Regions from separate parts of the Streptomyces sp. NPDC058534 genome, predicted to be linked through region 3. Evidence: riboswitches for the same ligand, from Rfam matches in the RefSeq annotation. Region 3 holds a riboswitch; each other region holds the start of a gene.
The links. Region 3 has a riboswitch for cobalamin ahead of metE (5-methyltetrahydropteroyltriglutamate--homocysteine S-methyltransferase). Riboswitches for the same ligand answer to the same signal wherever they lie in the genome.
Positions count from the first base shown of each region.

Region 1 (6,044 bases), on a different contig from region 3:
GCTGGATGAGGATCAGCAGGTTGCCGCGGCGCAGGGCGGCCAGGACGATGTCGCCCTCCGGGTTGCGGCTGCGGTCGACGAACATCTCCCCCGGTGCCGGGCCCCAGTGTTCCTCGACGGCCGTGCGCAGTTCCCCGGGCAGGGTCGCGTACCAGCGCTTGTAGTCGGCGGCCGGGACGCGGACCGGGTTGCGGGCGAGCTGTTCCTCGGTGAGCCAGTCCTGGTCGTGGCCGCCCGCGTCGATGAGCGCGCGGATCAGTTCGTCGCCGTCGCCGGACGCGAGGCCCGGGACCTCGGCGTCGGTGTCGGCGCCGAAGTCGTAGCCCTCCTCGCGCAGTCGGCGCAGCAGGGCCACCGCGCTGGCGGGGGTGTCCAGGCCGACGGCGTTCCCGATGCGGGAGTGCTTGGTCGGGTAGGCGGAGAGGACCAGGGCGAGGCGCTTGTCGGCGGCCGGGATGTGCCGCAGGCGGGCGTGGCGTACGGCGATGCCGGCGACGCGGGCGGCGCGCTCGGGGTCGGCGACGTAGGCGGGGAGGCCGTCGGCGTCGATCTCCTTGAAGGAGAACGGCACGGTGATCAGGCGGCCGTCGAACTCGGGGACGGCTATCTGGCTGGCGGCGTCCAGCGGGGAGACGCCCTCGTCGTTGCTCTCCCAGTCGGCGCGGGAGCCGGTCAGGCACAGGGCCTGGAGGATGGGGACGTCGAGGGTGGTGAGCGCGCCGGCGTCCCAGGACTCGTCGTCACCGCCGGCGGACGCCTCGGCGGGCTTGGTGCCGCCGGCCGCGAGGACAGTGGTGACGATCACGTCGGCCGCCCGCAGGTCATCGATGAGTTCGGGCTCGGGGGCGCGCAGGGAGGCCACGTAGCGGGGCAGCGGCCGCCCGCCGGCGTTCTCGACGGCGTCGCACAGGGCGTGCACGAAGTCCGTGTTGCCGCTCATGTGGTGGGCGCGGTAGTAGAGCACGGCCACGGTCGGGCCATCCGCGTCCTGGCGCGGCGCGCGGTCCAGCGGGCCCCAGGTGGGGGCGGGCGTCGGCGGGTCGAAGCCGTGGCCGGTGAGCAGCACGGTGTCGGACAGGAAGCGGGCGAGCTGCTCCAGGTTGGCCGGGCCGCCGTGGGCGAGATAGGCGTGGGCCTCGGCGGCGAGACCGACGGGGACGGTGGAGGCCTCCATCAGCTGGGCGTCCGGGGCCTGTTCGCCGCTGAGGACCACGACGGGGCGGCCGTCGGCGAGGAGCAGGTCGAGACCTTCACGCCAGGCACGCAGTCCGCCGAGGAGGCGTACGACGACCAGTCCGACGCCGTCCAGCAGGGCGGGCAGGTCGTCGAGCGGGAGCCGGGCGGGGTTGGCGAACCGGTAGGCGACCGGGCCGGTGGCGGCGCGGGCGCTCAGCAGGTCGGTGTCGGACGTCGACAGGAGCAGGATGCTGGGGTGCGAGGCACGCTCCCCGGAAGAATGCGGCATGCGGCGTCTGCCCTTCCTCGGGGTCCGCGCCCCGGGCGGTGAGAGACGGCGGGAGTTCCTGACTCGTCCGGCCCTCAGGGTGGCCGGACTCACAGTGGCGGGACCGCGCCGGATTCACACCGGGCTTCCTCCCCTGTCGCCGTCTGGCGGTGGGCGGACCGGATGATCCACCCAGGAGCATAGTAAGGGTCCCGCCGGGAAGGGCGGCAGGTGCCACCGGTGTGACGGTCGGTATGCTCGCGGCCATGTCCTCGGCACTCCCTTCCATATCCTCCCAGGCCACAGCGGTCTCACGGGACCGTGGTGACGCCTGCCCGGGGACGCTGCGGCTGCACGCCGCCGACGACGGTGCCCTCGCCCGCGTACGGATACCCGGCGGGGCCCTGGGCGTCGTTCAGGCCGAGGCGCTGGCCGACGCCGCCCGGCGGCTGGGCGACGGGGAGCTTCATCTGACGTCCCGGGGCAACGTGCAGCTGCGGGGGCTGCGCGACGGCTGCGGCGGGGAGCTGGCCGGGCTGCTGGACGCGGCCGGGCTGCTGCCCTCGCCGGGGCACGAACGGGTGCGCAACATCGTCGCCTCGCCGCTGTCCGGCCTCGACGGGCACGGTCCGCGGGACGTACGGCCGTGGCTGTCGGCCCTGGACGCGGCGTTGTGCGCGAGCGAACGGGCGCGGGAGCTGTCGGGCCGGTTCCTGTTCGCGCTCGACGACGGCCGCGGGGACGTGGCCGGACTCGGCGCCGACGTCACCGTGCGGGCGACCGGCGGCGATGCGGCGCAGGTCGCGCTGCACTCGGTGGACGCGGCCTGGCGGGTGGCCGCGGACGAGGCGTCCCGGGCGGCGCTGCTGGCGGCCGAGGCATTCCTCGACGTCGCCCGCGAGTCCGGGGAGCGGGTGTGGCGGGTGGACGAACTCGCCGTACCGGCCCATGTCCTGACGCGGGCGGTGGACCGCCGTCTGTCCGAGGCGGGAGTCGGCCACGTCAAGGAGCGGCCGGCCACCACACGCGCGGACGGGCCTCCTCCCGGGCTCCTCGGGGACGCCCTGTGCGCGCACGTGCCGCTGGGCCGTCTCACCGGCCCGCAGTGGCGGGAGTTGACGCACGTCGCCGCTCTGACGCCGGACGCCGAACTGCGGTTGACACCGTGGCGCGGCGTCGTCGTACCAGTCGGGGGCCTGAGCGCATCGGACACCGCCGCCGCCCTCGACCGCCTCCGTGCCGTCGGTCTCGTCACCGACGCCTCCTCCCCCTGGCCGCGCGTCGGCGCCTGCATCGGCCGCCCGGGGTGCGGGAGGTCGCACGCCGACGTACGGGCCGACGCGGCCGGCACCCTGCCCGCCGCGGGCCGGTCCCCGCTCCCCTTGTACTGGTCCGGCTGCGAACGCCGTTGCGGCCACCCGCGCGGCGACCGGATCGACCTGGTCGCCGTCCCCGAGGGGGGCTACCGCCTCACCGCCACCGCCGGCCCCCCGGACGGGCCGGCGCGCACCACGGTCCTGACGGACCCCTCCGATCTCGCCACCGCACTGGCGGCGATCACTCCATGAGCCGTACGACGACCGAGAGCAGCGGGAAGAACACCGTGACCACCCACGCATACGAGAAGGACGGAGCGGCCATCTACCGCCAGTCCTTCGCCACGATCCGGGCGGAGGCGGACCTCACGGGCCTGCCCGCCGACGTCAGCCGGGTCGCCGTCCGGATGATCCACGCCTGCGGCATGGTCGACCTCGTGCGCGACATCGGCCACACGCCCACGGTGGTGGCCCGCGCCCGCGAGGCCCTGCTGGCCGGTGCGCCGATCCTCTGCGACGTGCAGATGGTGGCCAGCGGTGTGACCCGCAAGCGGCTGCCCGCGGACAACGAGGTGCTGTGCACCCTCTCCGACCCGGCCGTCCCGGGGCTGGCGGCGGAGCTGGGCACCACGCGCAGCGCCGCCGCGCTGGAGCTGTGGCGCGACCGCCTTGAGGGCTCCGTGGTCGCCGTCGGCAACGCGCCCACCGCCCTCTTCCGGCTCCTGGAGATGATCGAGGAGGGGGCGCCGAGGCCCGCGGCCGTCATCGGTGTGCCCGTCGGCTTCATCGGTGCCGCCGAGTCCAAGGAGGCCCTGGCGGCCCACCCCTCGGGCCTGGAGCACCTGGTCGTCCGGGGCCGTCGCGGAGGCAGCGCCATCGCCGCCGCCGCACTCAACGCGATCGCGAGCGAGGAAGAATGAGCGGCAAGCTGTACGGGGTCGGGCTCGGACCCGGCGACCCGTCCCTGATGACCGTGCGCGCGGTCGAGGCCATCGCCGAGGCGGACGTGATCGCGTATCACAGCGCCCGGCACGGACGGTCCATCGCCCGCTCCATCGCGGAGCGGCACCTGCGCGCCGACCACGTCGAGGAACGGCTGGTCTACCCGCTCACCGTCGAGACCACCGACCACCCGGGCGGCTACCAGGGCGCCATGGACGACTTCTACGCCGAGGCGTCGGCGCGGCTCGCCGCCCACCTCGACGCGGGCCGCACGGTCGCCGTCCTCGCGGAGGGCGACCCGCTCTTCTACGGCTCCTACATGCACATGCACAAGCGGCTCGCCGACCGGTACGACACCGAGGTGATCCCCGGTGTGACGTCCGTGTCCGCCGCCGCGGCCCGTCTGGGCACGCCGCTCGTCGAGGGTGAGGAGGTGCTGACCATCCTGCCGGGCACGTTGCCCGAGGAGGAGCTGACGGCCCGGCTCGCCTCGACGGACGCGGCCGTGGTGATGAAGCTGGGCCGTACCTTCCCCAAGGTGCGCCGCGCGCTGGAGGGTTCGGGACGGCTGGGGGCGGCCCGGTACGTGGAACGGGCCACGATGGCGGGAGAGCGTCTCGCGGACCTGGCCGACGTGGAGGCCGGCTCGGTGCCCTATTTCTCGGTGGCGGTGCTGCCGAGCCAGGTGGACGCCGAGCCGCCGGTGCCGGAGCCGGGTGCCGTCGGGGAGGTCGTGGTCGTCGGGACCGGGCCGGCCGGGCCGTTGTGGCTGACGCCCGAGACCCGCGGCGCGCTCGCCGCCGCCGACGACCTGGTCGGCTACACCACCTACCTGGACCGCATCCCGGTCCGTGCCGGTCAGCGGCGCCACGGTTCGGACAACAAGGTGGAGGCCGAGCGCGCGGAGTTCGCGCTGGGGCTCGCCCGGCGGGGACGCCGGGTCGCGGTCGTCTCCGGCGGCGACCCCGGGGTCTTCGCCATGGCCACGGCCGTGCTGGAGGCCGCCTCGGCCGAGGAGCACGCGGACGTTCCGGTGCGGGTGCTGCCCGGGGTGACGGCCGCCAATGCCGCCGCGGCCCGCGCGGGGGCGCCGCTCGGCCACGACTACGCCGCCCTGTCGCTGTCCGACCGGCTCAAGCCGTGGGAGGTCATCGCCGGGCGGCTGCGGGCCGCGGCCGGCGCCGACCTGGTGCTGGCGCTGTACAACCCCGGTTCCGGCAGCCGGACCTGGCAGGTCGGCAAGGCCCGCGAACTGCTCCTCGAACACCGGGCGCCGGACACGCCCGTCGTGGTCGCGCGGGATGTGGGCGGTTCCGGCGAGCGGGTGCGGATCGTGCGGCTGGCGGACCTGGATCCGGCCGAGGTCGACATGCGCACGATCCTGCTGGTCGGCTCGTCCCAGACCCGGGTGGTACGGCGCGGCGACGGCGAAGAGGTCGTGTGGACGCCCCGCCGCTACCCGGAGACGTGAGGGGCGCCGCCCGTGGGCCGGCGCCTCGCGGGTGCCTCCCGGACCCACCGCGCCGCCTCCCGGGGCCCGCTCACGACCGGCACACCCTCGGGCACCGACGGCCGGCGCACCACGACCACCGGCACCCCGGCCTCACGGGCGGCCGCCAGCTTCGGCGCGGTGGCCTCTCCCCCGCTGTCCTTGGTGACCAGGACGTCGATCCGGTGCCGGCGCAGCAGCTCGCGTTCCCCGTCGAGCGTGAAGGGGCCGCGGTCGAGCAGTACTTCCATGCGGGGCGGACACGGGCCGTCGGGCGCGTCGACCGACCGCACGAGGAACCACAGGTCGCGCAGACCGGCGAAGGCGGCCAGTCCCGTGCGGCCGGTGGTGAGGAACACCCGCGCGCCGAGTGCGGGGAGCAGCGTGGCGGCCTCCGCCAGGGAGCCGGCCTCGTGCCAGTCGTCCCCGGCGACCGGCGCCCAGCCGGGGCGGCGCAGGGCGAGCAGGGGTACCCGGGCGGTGGCGGCGGCGCGGGCGGCGTTGAAGCTGATGGTGCCGGCGAACGGGTGGGTGGCGTCGATGAGCAGGTCGACGGTGTGCGCGCCGAGCCAGGCGGCGAGTCCTTCGGCTCCGCCGAAGCCGCCGACGCGCACCTCGCCGGGTGGCGTCCTGGGCGCGGCCACCCGTCCGGCCAGGGAGTTCGTCACACGGAGCCCCGGCAGGGGTTCGGCCGCGAGAAGTTCGGCGAGCCTGCGGGCCTCCGTGGTGCCGCCGAGGATCAGTACGTGCACGGCAGAGTCGTTCCCTTTCTACGGTTTCGTCCTTTGCGTGGGACACGAGTGAGCGGGGCATGAGCGTCGAGGCCGCGGGCGGTCGCGGCGCCCAACTCAAG
Region 1 covers NZ_JBHXNW010000038.1:36,646-42,689, reverse strand. Annotated here, with positions in the region: gene cobN (cobaltochelatase subunit CobN) at 1-1,465, opposite strand, end outside; cobalamin riboswitch at 1,495-1,643, opposite strand; gene cobG (precorrin-3B synthase) at 1,699-3,012, shown strand; gene ACFWR9_RS23205 (precorrin-8X methylmutase) at 3,009-3,680, shown strand; gene ACFWR9_RS23200 (precorrin-2 C(20)-methyltransferase) at 3,677-5,173, shown strand; gene ACFWR9_RS23195 (cobalt-precorrin-6A reductase) at 5,158-5,943, opposite strand; gene ACFWR9_RS23190 (cobalt-precorrin-5B (C(1))-methyltransferase) at 6,003-6,044, shown strand, end outside.
Region 1: another riboswitch for cobalamin. It lies ahead of cobN (cobaltochelatase subunit CobN); the one in region 3 lies ahead of metE (5-methyltetrahydropteroyltriglutamate--homocysteine S-methyltransferase).

Region 2 (6,044 bases), on a different contig from region 3:
CCACGCGGTTGACCACGAACCACGGGGCGGCGTACTGCTTGCCGTCGAAGACGGCGGACTCGTTCAGGGACTCGGACCAGTCCTTGCCGATCGAGCTCTTCAGGTCGGCCAGGTCGGCGAGACCGCCGGTCTTCGCGTAGGCCGGCGTCTGGGTGTTGCCGATCTCGAAGACGTCCGGCGGGTTCTCCTCCGACAGGGCGGTCGTCAGCTTCTGCTGAATCCCGTTCCACGTCTGGACCTCGAACTTGACCTTCGCCTTCGTCTTCTTCTCGAAGGCGGCCGCCACGTCCTTCTGCCACTGGTCCGGCGAAGACCCGTCCATCACCCACACGGTGAGCGTCTCGCCGGCGTAACCGTCCGCCCCGGCCTTCTTGCCGTCGTCGCCGCTGTCGCCCCCGCACGCCGCGATCGAGACCATCATGCCCGCGATACCGATCGCGGCTATCAGCTTGCGCTTCACGCCACCCTCCTCAGGGATGCCACAAAACCCCCCTGCCTCCCCGCGGTTGCTCGTCGACGCGGACCGCCCATGGGGCCGGGACCTGGACCAATGGTGTAGACCAGTACGGGGAGCTTGGCCCAGACCAATAGGGCTGTCAAGGGTGTTCAACCACGCTCCCCACGTCCGTGATGCGACCGAGATATGCAGGGACCTTTCATTGCGCAAGCCCCAGATCGGGCGGACCGGGACCGGGTGTACCACCACCCGCAGAACGATGTGCCGGTACGGTCCCGAACGCGCGTACCAGCGACGTCCGACCCTGCCGTGGACTAGACCATGGGGGGTCCCGGGGGTATACAGAAGGGATCACGGAGCGTGCGGGGCCATCCCGGCACGGAGCCGTGCCACGATGTGAGCCGTGGCCGACAGGAATGCCGGTCGCTTCGGCACCCGGAGCCGGGAAGGCAGAGCATGAGCACCGACGTCAGCAGTGCGGAGAACGAGGGTGGGGCGACCGTCCGTACCGCGCGCGTGCCCAAGTACTACCGTCTGAAGAAGCATCTGCTCGACATGACCCGGACACAGACGCCGGGCACGCCGGTCCCGCCGGAGCGCACGCTGGCCGCGGAGTTCGACACCTCGCGCACCACCGTGCGCCAGGCCCTCCAGGAGCTGGTCGTCGAGGGCCGCCTGGAACGCATCCAGGGCAAGGGCACCTTCGTCGCCAAGCCCAAGGTGTCGCAGGCGCTGCAACTCACCTCCTACACCGAGGACATGCGGGCCCAGGGGCTCGAACCCACCTCGCAACTGCTGGACATCGGCTACATCACCGCCGACGACCGGCTCGCCGGTCTGCTGGACATCACGGCCGGCGGACGGGTGCTGCGCATCGAGCGGCTGCGCATGGCCAACGGCGAGCCGATGGCCATCGAGACCACGCACCTGTCGGCGAAGCGCTTCCCCGCGCTGCGCCGGTCCCTGGTGAAGTACACGTCCCTGTACACCGCGCTCGCCGAGGTGTACGACGTCCATCTCGCCGAGGCCGAGGAGACCATCGAGACCTCGCTGGCCACCCCGCGCGAGGCCGGCCTGCTCGGCACCGACGTGGGCCTGCCGATGCTGATGCTCTCCCGGCACTCCCAGGACCGCACCGGTCAGCCGGTGGAGTGGGTGCGTTCGGTGTACCGGGGCGACCGCTACAAGTTCGTGGCCCGTCTGAAGCGTCCCCAGGACTAGTGCAAACCGGGCAAAACATACCGCTCCCGACCGCGAAGTTGCAGTTGAGGACCGATATGCGGACGAGGGCTTCCGCTGTCTTGACGCCGTCACCTACATTTCGTGCGCACTGCACGAGGTGATCAGCGAGGGGACGGAGCCACCGCATGTCACAAGCCCCGGAAGTGAGCAGAGGCCCGGTGGTGACGCCTGTGCGCGTCGTCATCGGCCTCTGCCTAGTCGCACCGTTCGTCGCCATGCTCTGGGTCGGTTCGTACGCGAAGACGGACCCGGCCTTCATCGGCATACCGTTCTTCTACTGGTACCAGATGGCCTGGGTGCTCATCTCCACCGTGCTCACGGTGGTCGCGTACCAGCTGTGGCAGCGTGACCAGCGCGCCCGCCGGGAAGGCGGGGCCAAGTGAACGACGGCGTGAACGGCGTCGCGCTCGGCGTCTTCATCTTCTTCTTCGTCCTTGTCACCGCCATGGGCTTCCTGGCCGCCCGCTGGCGCCGGGCCGCCAACGAGCAGAGCCTCGACGAGTGGGGCCTCGGCGGCCGCTCGTTCGGCACCTGGGTCACCTGGTTCCTGCTGGGCGGCGACCTGTACACGGCGTACACCTTCGTGGCCGTCCCCGCGGCGATCTACGCGGCGGGCGCGGCCGGCTTCTTCGCGGTGCCGTACACGATCCTGGTCTACCCTCTGATCTTCACCTTCCTGCCGCGCCTGTGGTCGGTCTCCCACAAGCACGGGTACGTGACGACCTCGGACTTCGTGCGCGGCCGGTTCGGCTCGAAGGGGCTGTCGCTGGCGGTCGCCGTCACCGGCATCCTGGCCACGATGCCGTACATCGCGCTCCAGCTGGTCGGCATCCAGGCCGTCCTGGACGTGATGGGCGTCGGCGGCGGCGAGGACACCAACTGGTTCATCAAGGACCTGCCGCTGCTGATCGCCTTCGGTGTGCTGGCCGCGTACACCTACTCGTCGGGTCTGCGCGCGCCCGCGCTGATCGCGTTCGTGAAGGACACGCTGATCTACATCGTGATCGCGGTGGCGATCATCTACATCCCGATCAAGCTCGGCGGGTTCGACGACATCTTCGCGTCGGCGAGCGACAAGTTCACCGAGTCGGGCAAGGGCGGACTGATCCCGGACCACGGCGGCCAGTGGACGTACGCCACCCTGGCGCTCGGCTCGGCGCTGGCGCTGTTCATGTACCCGCACTCGATCACCGCGACGCTGTCCTCGCGCAGCCGTGACGTGATCCGGCGCAACACCACGATCCTGCCGCTGTACTCGCTGATGCTGGGCCTCCTCGCGCTGCTGGGCTTCATGGCGATCGCGGCGGGCGTCAAGGTGGAGAACGGGCAGCTGGCGATCCCGCAGCTGTTCGAGAACATGTTCCCGGACTGGTTCGCGGGCGTGGCCTTCGCGGCGATCGGCATCGGCGCGCTGGTACCGGCGGCGATCATGTCGATCGCGGCAGCGAATCTCTTCACGCGCAACATCTACAAGGACTTCATCAAGCCGGACGCCACCCCGGCCCAGGAGACCAAGGTCTCCAAGCTGGTGTCGCTGCTGGTGAAGGTGGGTGCGCTGGTCTTCGTGCTGGGCATGGACAAGACGGTCGCGATCAACTTCCAGCTGCTCGGCGGCATCTGGATCCTGCAGACCTTCCCGGCCCTGGTCGGCGGCCTGTTCACCCGCTGGTTCCACCGCTGGGCGCTGCTCGGCGGCTGGGCGGTCGGCATGATCTACGGCACGGTCGCCGCGTACGGGGTGGCCTCGCCGACGCAGAAGCACTTCGGCGGCTCCTCCGACGAGATCCCCGGCATCGGCGAGATCGGCTACATCGGTCTCACCGCCTTCGTGCTGAACATCGTGGTCACCGTGGTCCTGACCTTCGTCCTGCGGGCGGTCAAGGCGCCCGACGGCGTCGACGAGACCAAGCCGAGCGACTACACGGCGGACGCGGGCGACGCGGGCGTCGAGGTCGAGCTGCCGCCGGCCACGGCGGGCACCTCGCACTAGTTCCTTCCTCGTCAGCGGGCCGTCGGAGAAATCCGGCGGCCCGTTGTCGTACCCGTCGGCGAGATCACCGCACAGGCCTATCCGCGCGACGGCCTCCTCGACTTCGGGGAGGACGACGAGTACCTCCACGAGCTGCGCGCCGTGGCCAAGCGGGCGGCGGCCGCCGAGGTACTGGTCGCCGCGGCGGACGGCGGGCTGCTCGGCGGCGTGATCTTCGTGCCCGCCGGCGGGCCCATGGCGGACATCGCCCGGCCCGGTGAGGCCGAGATACGTATGCTCGCCGTCGCCCGCGAGGCACGCGGACGCGGGGCCGGCGAGGCGCTCGTACGGGCCTGCGTGGACCGCGCCCGGTCCGTGGAGGGCTGCGCACGCGTCGTGCTGTCCACCCAGCGCACCATGCGCACCGCCCACCGCCTCTACGCGCCCCTGGGCTTCACCCGCACGCCGGACCGCGACCGGAACCCCCTGCCGGAGCTGGACGACATCACTCTGCTCACCTGTGAACCGACGCTCTGACACCACCCCGACACACTGGCGGACACAACATCTGGGGGTGCTGGCGGATCCCGGCACAAGATGTATGCTCATGCTCGCTGTCGCCGCAGGGGAATCCGGTGCGAATCCGGAACTGTCCCGCAACGGTGTACATGCGTGTATCCGTACGTTCTCGGACGTACGTGCACGCGTGTCTCAGTCCGAGGGCCTGCCGACAGTGCGCCCGGCCTCCCGGCCCGGGTGCCATGACGTCCGGGCCCCGTGGAGTGGGCCGGTGGACGCGACGCCGCGTGCGCTCGTGTGCTGCCCCCTGCCCTCCGCCAGGCCCCGTGCCAGCGAGGGAGTGCCCCCACGTGACCATCGCGCCAGCCGACCCGGCCACAGCGACCCCGGTGACGACTTCAGCGATGCCGGTGACCGAGGAGTCCGACGGACCCGGTGCCGCCCTGCTGCGGACCCTGACCGCTCTGACCGCCGACCTCCCCGGCGCCGACCCCGGCCGGGTCGCCGCCGCCGCGCTGCGCGGCCGGTCCGCCCACGCGGACGAGGCCGAGCTGCGCGAGCTGGCCACGGAGGCGGCGGCCGGTCTCATCTCCGAGGACCCGGTCTACTCCCGGCTGGCCGCCCGGCTGCTGACCATCGGCATCCGGGCGGAGGCCGCCTGCCAGGGCGTCACGTCCTTCACCGAGTCGGTCGCCACCGGCCACCGTGAGGGCCTGATCGCCGACCGCACCGCCGAGTTCGTACGGCTGCACGCGGAGCGGCTGGACGCGACGATCGACCGGGCCGCCGACGACCGCTTCGGCTACTTCGGGCTGCGCACCCTGCACAGCCGCTACCTGCTGCGGCACCCGATCACCCGCAAGGTCGTCGAGACGCCGCAGCACTTCATGCTGCGGGTGGCCGCCGGCCTGGCCGAGGACGACAGCGCCCACTCGGTCGACGAGGTCTCCGCGCTGTACGGCCTGATGAGCCGCCTCGACTACCTGCCCTCGTCCCCCACCCTGTTCAACTCCGGCACCCGGCACGCCCAGATGTCGTCCTGCTATCTCCTCGACTCCCCCAAGGACGAGCTGGACTCCCTCTACGACCGCCTCCACCAGGTCGCCCGGCTCTCCAAGCACGCCGGCGGCATCGGCATCGCCTACTCCCGCGTCCGCTCCCGGGGTTCGCTGATCCGCGGCACCAACGGGCACTCCAACGGCATCGTCCCGTTCCTGAAGACGCTGGACGCCTCGGTGGCGGCCGTGAACCAGGGCGGCCGGCGCAAGGGCGCGGCGGCGGTCTACCTGGAGACCTGGCACGCGGACCTCGAGGAGTTCCTGGAGCTGCGGGACAACACCGGCGAGGACGCCCGCCGCACGCACAACCTGAACCTCGCCCACTGGATCCCGGACGAGTTCATGCGCCGCGTGGACGCCGACGGACAGTGGTCGCTGTTCTCGCCCGCCGAGGTGCCCGAGCTGACCGACCTGTACGGCGCGGAGTTCGACGCGGCCTACCGCGAGGCCGAGGCCGCGGGGCTCGCCCGCAGGACCCTGCCGGCCCGTGAGCTGTACGGCCGCATGATGCGCACCCTCGCGCAGACCGGCAACGGCTGGATGACCTTCAAGGACACCGCCAACCGCACAGCCAACCAGACGGCCGAGCCGGGCAACGTCATCCACTCCTCCAACCTCTGCACGGAGATCCTGGAGGTCACGGACGACGGGGAGACGGCGGTCTGCAACCTGGGCTCGGTCAACCTCGGCGCCTTCGTCGACGTGGCGAAGGGCGATATCGACTGGGAGCGGCTGGACGCCACCGTCCGCACCGCCGTCACCTTCCTGGACCGGGTCGTCGACATCAACTTCTACCCGA
Region 2 covers NZ_JBHXNW010000026.1:76,979-83,022, reverse strand. Annotated here, with positions in the region: gene ACFWR9_RS18140 (extracellular solute-binding protein) at 1-460, opposite strand, end outside; gene ACFWR9_RS18135 (GntR family transcriptional regulator) at 914-1,678, shown strand; gene ACFWR9_RS18130 (DUF3311 domain-containing protein) at 1,825-2,082, shown strand; gene mctP (monocarboxylate uptake permease MctP) at 2,079-3,689, shown strand; gene ACFWR9_RS18120 (GNAT family N-acetyltransferase) at 3,720-4,205, shown strand; cobalamin riboswitch at 4,260-4,438, shown strand; gene ACFWR9_RS18115 (ribonucleoside-diphosphate reductase subunit alpha) at 4,538-6,044, shown strand, end outside.
Region 2: another riboswitch for cobalamin. It lies ahead of ACFWR9_RS18115 (ribonucleoside-diphosphate reductase subunit alpha); the one in region 3 lies ahead of metE (5-methyltetrahydropteroyltriglutamate--homocysteine S-methyltransferase).

Region 3 (6,044 bases):
CCTCTACACGGAGGACGCGGGCGCCGAGTACCACTACCGCCGCGGCTACAACCCGCGCGCCGTCGCCGCCTTCGTCCCCAGCGCCGCCGTCGCCGTCGTCGTCGCCCTGGTCCCCTACTTCCACGCCGCGGCCGGGTTCTCCTGGTTCGTCGGAGCGATCGTCGCCGCCGTGCTGTACGCGCTCATCGCCGACCGCGCCTCGCCGATCCGCGACGTGGACGGCGAGGCCATCGCCGTCGCGGCGGAGTAGCTGCACGGTTGTGGCGGGGCGGCCCCGCCGTAACGCCGTAAGTCGGCGGTCGCCGCGACGCAGTCCTGCGGTAGCGCCGGAGGTCCACCATCGCCCCGAACCAACCCCGCCGCCGCGCAGCGACCCGCCGTCGCCGCCGAACAACCCCCGCCGGCGCCGCCGAACAACCCTGCCGCAGCGCCGCAGGCCCACCATCGCCCCGAACCAACCCCGCCGTAGCGACGCAGCCCCACCATCGCCGCAAACCTGCCCCCCACCCCGCCGCGCAGCGACCCGCGGAACCGCCCACCCGAGCAGAAGGCCCACCCATGCGCATCCTCGTGGTCAACGTCAACACCACGCAGTCCATCACCGACGCGATCGGCAAGCAGGCCGCCGCCGCGGCCTCCGAGGGCACCGAGATCGTCCCGCTGACCCCGGCCTTCGGCGCGGAGTCCGTCGAGGGCAACTACGAGAGCTACCTCGCCGCCGTCGCCGTCATGGAGACCGTCCGGGCCCACCGGGAGCCGTTCGACGCGGTGATCCAGGCGGGCTACGGGGAGCACGGCCGCGAAGGGCTCCAGGAACTGCTCGACGTGCCCGTCGTCGACATCACCGAGGCCGCGGCGAGCACCGCCCAGTTCCTGGGCCGCCGCTACTCCGTCGTCACCACCCTCGACCGTACGGTCCCGCTGATCGAGGAGCGGCTGGAGGTGGCCGGACTGAGCGCCAGGTGCGCCTCGGTGCGCGCCAGCGGGCTGCCGGTGCTCGAACTGGAGAGGGACGAACAGGCCGCCGTGGACGCCATCACCGAACAGGCCGCCCGCGCGGTTGAGGACGACCGGGCCGAGGTGATCTGCCTGGGCTGCGGAGGCATGGCCGGCCTCGCCGAACGCGTCGTGGAACGGACCGGTGTCCCCGTGGTCGACGGCGTCACGGCCGCCGTGACGGTCGCCGAGTCCCTGGTCCGGCTCGGCCTGTCCACGTCCAAGGTGCGCACCTACGCTCCTCCGCGTGCCAAGCGGATCGTCAACTGGCCCCCGCGGGTGGGCTGACCCGTCGCCGGGTCATCCCTCGCCCCGGTCGGCGGCCGGCTCCGGGGTATTCTGACGGGCCGCCCGACCGCCGCTCCGCACGGCGCGGTCGTGCGGCTCGGAACGGGAAGAGGGACGAAGGACGGCGATGGCTGCGTCAGAGGGCTTCATGCCCGAGTCCGAGCGGGTCACGCGACGGCTGCGCGACGAGATCGTGGACGGCGTGCGGCGACCGGGGAGCCGCCTGGTCGAACGGGAGCTGGCCGAGGCCCTGGGCGTGAGCCGGCTGCCCGTCAGGGAGGCCCTGAGGACGCTGGTGTCGGAGGGGCTGGTGACTCCGCGGCCGCGGACCTGGGCGGTGGTGCGGGAGTTCACCACCAGCGACATCGCCGACCTCGACGAGGTTCGCTCGGGCTTGGAGACCCTGGCCTTCCGGCTCGCCGCCGGGCGGCACACCCGCGAAGGGCTGGACCGGCTCCGCGCGACGGTGGACGCCGAACTCGACGCGGCCCGCGCGGACGACGCGGTGGGGGCCCGCAGGGCGGCCGCCGACTTCCACCAGACGGTCATCTCGCTGGCCGCCAACGAGTTGCTCAACGAACTCGAACGGGTCCTGCGCAGCCGCCTGCGCTGGCTCATGGGCCAGCACGACGACCTGATGGCCGTCGCCCTGGAACACGAGGCCCTCTACCGGGCCATCGCGGAACGCGACGTGGAGCGCGTCCAGGAACTGGTCCTGCACCATCTGTCGACGAGCCGCAGCGCGGCCCTGGGCCATCACGCGCGGAAGCAGGCGCGGCGCGACGAGCGGCAGCAGACCTAACGGCGTGCCCGGTGGCTCGCCGTGAAGCGGGACGGCGGGAGGCCGAAGGTGCGGGTGAAGGCGGCGGTGAACGCCGCGGGTGAGGCGTAGCCGAGCCGGCCGGAGACCTCGGTCACGGACGCGGTACGCAGCAGCGGGACGGCCGCGAGCAGGCGGGCGCGGGCCCGCCAGACGGTGGGACTGTCGCCGGGTTCGCGACGGCCGTCACGCCGCGCCGGGTGCTGGCCGAGCTGCGCGGCAGCGGCCCGCTGCTCCTGCTGCTCGCGGCCGGCTCCTCAGCCGGTGCGCTCGCCGCGCGGGTGGCACCGGCCGCTCTGATCCGCTGGGCGTTCGTCGCCTACGTCGCCCTCACCGTCGTGGCCCTGCTGCTGCGCCCCGGTTTCCTGCGCCCGCGCGCCCCGTCCGAGGCGGCGGCCGACGGCGTACCCCGTCCGCTGCCCGCCGTCGTCGGCGCTCCGGTCGGCGCGGTGGCGGCCTTCCTCGGGGTGGGCGGCAGCGTGCTGACCGTCCCGGCGATGCGGCGGGCCGGGCACAGCATGCGGGTGGCGACCGCGCCGGCCAACCCGCTGACCCTCGCCATCGCGCTGCCGGCCGCCGCGGTCTTCCTGGCCGGTGCCCAGGGCCTGGCCGGCGCCCCCGCGCACCTGGTCGGTCTCGTCGACCTCCGTGCCGCCGCCGGACTGCTCCTGGGCGCCCTGCCGGTGATCGCGGTGCTGCGGCGCCGCCCGCCCCGCATCCCGGACCGCGCGCACGCGTGGACGTACGTGGCGCTGCTCGGTGCGGTGACGGTCGCGATGGTGCTCTGACGCGCTCGGCCGGCGGCACGGACCGCCGCCCGGTACCGCACCGGGCGTCAGCCGATGACGGCCTCCCAGGTGTCGACCGCGAAGTGGACGGTCATGCCGTTGCGGCCGTAGAGCCGCGGGGCGCCGGTGGCGTTCGCCGTGTCGACCCCGAGGCCCACCGTGTCCCGGCCCCGCCCGGCGAAGTGCGCGAAGGCGTGCCGCAGGAGGAACCCGCCCAGGCCCCTCCCCCGTGCCTCGCCCAGCACGCCGAGGGCGCGGATCCAGCCCATGGCCTCGCGGTCGTCCCGGGCCAGCAGGAACCCGGCGTCGCCCAGGTCGTCGGTGCCGGCGATCCACACCAGGGACCAGTCGAGCCCCTCGGCGTCGATGTCCCTCAGCCAGAGCCGGTACGGGCGCGGCTGGAAGTCGAAGTGGTCGGCGAACGCCCGCTGGTACAGCTCGTGCACCCGGACACGGTCCGCCTCCGTCGCGCAGGCCCGGACGCGCACCCCGGCCGGGGCCCGCGGCGGGAGGTCGGCCGCCGGGTCCACCGCCCGGCGCAGGACGTGGTGGGACCGGACGACCCTCCAGCCCCGGTCCGCGAGGAGCGCGGTGTCGGTCGTGGGCCGGGCGTTGAGGTGCAGGTGGACGACGGCCCGAGCGGCCCCGTTGGCCCGTGCCTTGGCGAGGGCGCGATCCTCCATGGCCGCCAGCAGCCGCAGGCCGGTGCCCTGGTGGCCGGGCAGCACGTAGTGGTCGATGTCGACGCGCTCGCCGCCGGACTCGTCCCACAGCAGCCCGTACGCCACCAGCAGGCCGCCGTCGAAGGCGAGCCACGAGTCCCGGGTCAGATCCGTCTCGGGATGCTTGAGGTCGGCCTCGACGGTGTGCTGGTCGGTCTCGGGGCGGCCGATCTCGATCCGGTCGATCTCGTTGAGGAGTCGGGTGATGGCGGGGGCGTCGGCAAGGGTGGCCGGTCGCAGGTCGGCGGGGGACATGCGAGCAGAATCGGGGCGTCGGCGGGCGCCCGCAACGGGATTTCCGCCCGTCCACGCGGCTGAGGACCCGCCCGGACACGGCCTGGCGCGATTCGTGGACGTAGGTCGGCGAACCGCGGGCATACGGGTGTCCCGAGGACCTTCTCCGTCGCCGACCCACGGGAGTCTCCTGTGACACCGAGCCTGCGCACCGCACGCGGGTGCCGTGCCGCCGCCGTTCTCCTGCTCGCCGCCGCCTGGTACGCGGGCAGCCACCACCCCTGGCTCGCCCTGCCCGGTCTCTACGCCGCCGGGGTCATGGCCTGGTGTGCCGCCCGGGAGGGAGCCGAGCACCGGCGCCGGACCGTACTGGCGCGCCGGGCCGAACTCCTGGCCCGCCCGCCTCATCGGCAGCCGCTCGGCCTCGCCCCGTGCTGCGCCTTCTGGCAGCACTCCGACGGCGCCGTGCACGGCCCGGAGTGCACCCGCCCCGCCGCCGCCCGCGTCCCCCTGGGCGCCGACTGCTGCGAGGTGTGGTGGACCTCGCTGGGCACGGCGCACGCCACGGCCTGCCCGCGCCACGTCGACGCGCCGGATCGGGACCGGAGCCACTGGGCCCCGCGGTAGTCCGCCGGCGGCGTGTCCCGCCGCACCGTCCGCATGCCGGACACGACCGGCCGCTACCAAGGCCGCCCCCGGTAGGGTGACCGGTGCAGCTGGTTCGCCCCGTCCTCCCCCATAGCCCAAAAGCATGGGGGGACCCCCACGGCGGGATGCGTCGCAAGAGGGAACCCGGTGGGAATCCGGGACTGCCCCGCAGCGGTGAGTGGGAACGACCGCCGTCATACGCACTGGGTCGTGAAGAAGGACCTGGGAAGCGACGGCCAGTAGGTGTCCTCCCGGAGGACGTGCCCGCGAGTCCGAAGACCTGCCAACTGCCCGCGTACGAACGACTCGTGCGCGGACATCCCGGTGACCTCGTGGGCGGGTCGGCGTACATATAGGCGGACGACGGCGCCCCGCGCGCCGGTTCGTGCCGCCGGGTGCCGTCACCCTTCGCGCTCTCGTCCCGTTGCCGGGATCTCAGGGATTCGTCTCGCGAAGGAGATCTCCGTGACCCGTACGTCCGCCCCCGTGCACGCCACCGTGTACGGCTATCCGCGCCAGGGCCCCGACCGGGAACTGAAGAAGGCCGTCGAGGGCTACTGGAAGGGCCGCGTCACCGCCGACGCCCTCCACGCCACCGCCGCAGGACTGCGCGCCGCCAACTGGCGGCAGCTCGCCGAGGCCGGTGTCGACGAGGTGCCCACCGGTGACTTCTCGTACTACGACCACGTGCTGGACACGACCGTGATGGTCGGTGCCGTCCCCGCGCGTCACCGGGACTCCGTCGCCGCCGACGCGCTCGACGGGTACTTCGCCATGGCGCGCGGCACCCAGGACGTCGCACCGCTGGAGATGACCAAGTGGTTCGACACCAACTACCACTATCTCGTCCCGGAGTTGGATCCTGACACGGTGTTCACGGCCGACTCGGGCAAGCAGGTCGGGGAGCTGCGGGAGGCCCTCGCGCTGAGTCTGGCCGCCCGCCCCGTGCTCGTCGGCCCTGTCACCTACCTGCTGCTCGCCAAGCCCGCGCCCGGCGCCCCCGGGGACTTCGAGCCCCTCACCCTCCTCGACCGGCTGCTGCCGGTGTACGCGGAGGTCCTCGCCGACCTGCGCGCGGCCGGTGCCGAGTGGGTGCAGCTCGACGAGCCGGCCCTGGTCCAGGACCGCACGCCGGCCGAACTCAACGCCGCCGCCCGCGCCTACCGTGACCTGGGCGCCCTCACCGACCGGCCCCGGCTGCTGGTCGCCTCGTACTTCGACCGCCTGGGCGACGCCCTGCCGGTCCTGGCCAAGGCGCCGGTCGAGGGGCTGGCGCTGGACTTCACGGAGGCCGCCGCGGCCAACCTGGAGGACCTGGCCGCCGTGGGCGGTCTGCCGGGCAAGCGCCTGGTCGCGGGGATCGTCAACGGCCGCAACATCTGGGTGAACGACCTGTCCCGCTCCCTGACCACGCTCGGCACCCTGCTCGGTCTGGCCGACCGCGTGGACGTGTCGGCTTCCTGCTCGCTGCTGCACGTGCCCCTGGACACGGCCGCGGAGCGGGACATCGAGCCGCAGATCCTGCGCTGGCTCGCCTTCGCCCGGCAG
Region 3 covers NZ_JBHXNW010000037.1:56,259-62,302, forward strand. Annotated here, with positions in the region: gene ACFWR9_RS22910 (NCS1 family nucleobase:cation symporter-1) at 1-250, shown strand, start outside; gene ACFWR9_RS22915 (aspartate/glutamate racemase family protein) at 559-1,284, shown strand; gene ACFWR9_RS22920 (GntR family transcriptional regulator) at 1,412-2,086, shown strand; partial or broken gene ACFWR9_RS22925 (helix-turn-helix domain-containing protein) at 2,083-2,289, opposite strand; gene ACFWR9_RS22930 (TSUP family transporter) at 2,305-2,892, shown strand; gene ACFWR9_RS22935 (GNAT family N-acetyltransferase) at 2,940-3,869, opposite strand; gene ACFWR9_RS22940 (hypothetical protein) at 4,041-4,475, shown strand; cobalamin riboswitch at 4,631-4,778, shown strand; gene metE (5-methyltetrahydropteroyltriglutamate--homocysteine S-methyltransferase) at 4,962-6,044, shown strand, end outside.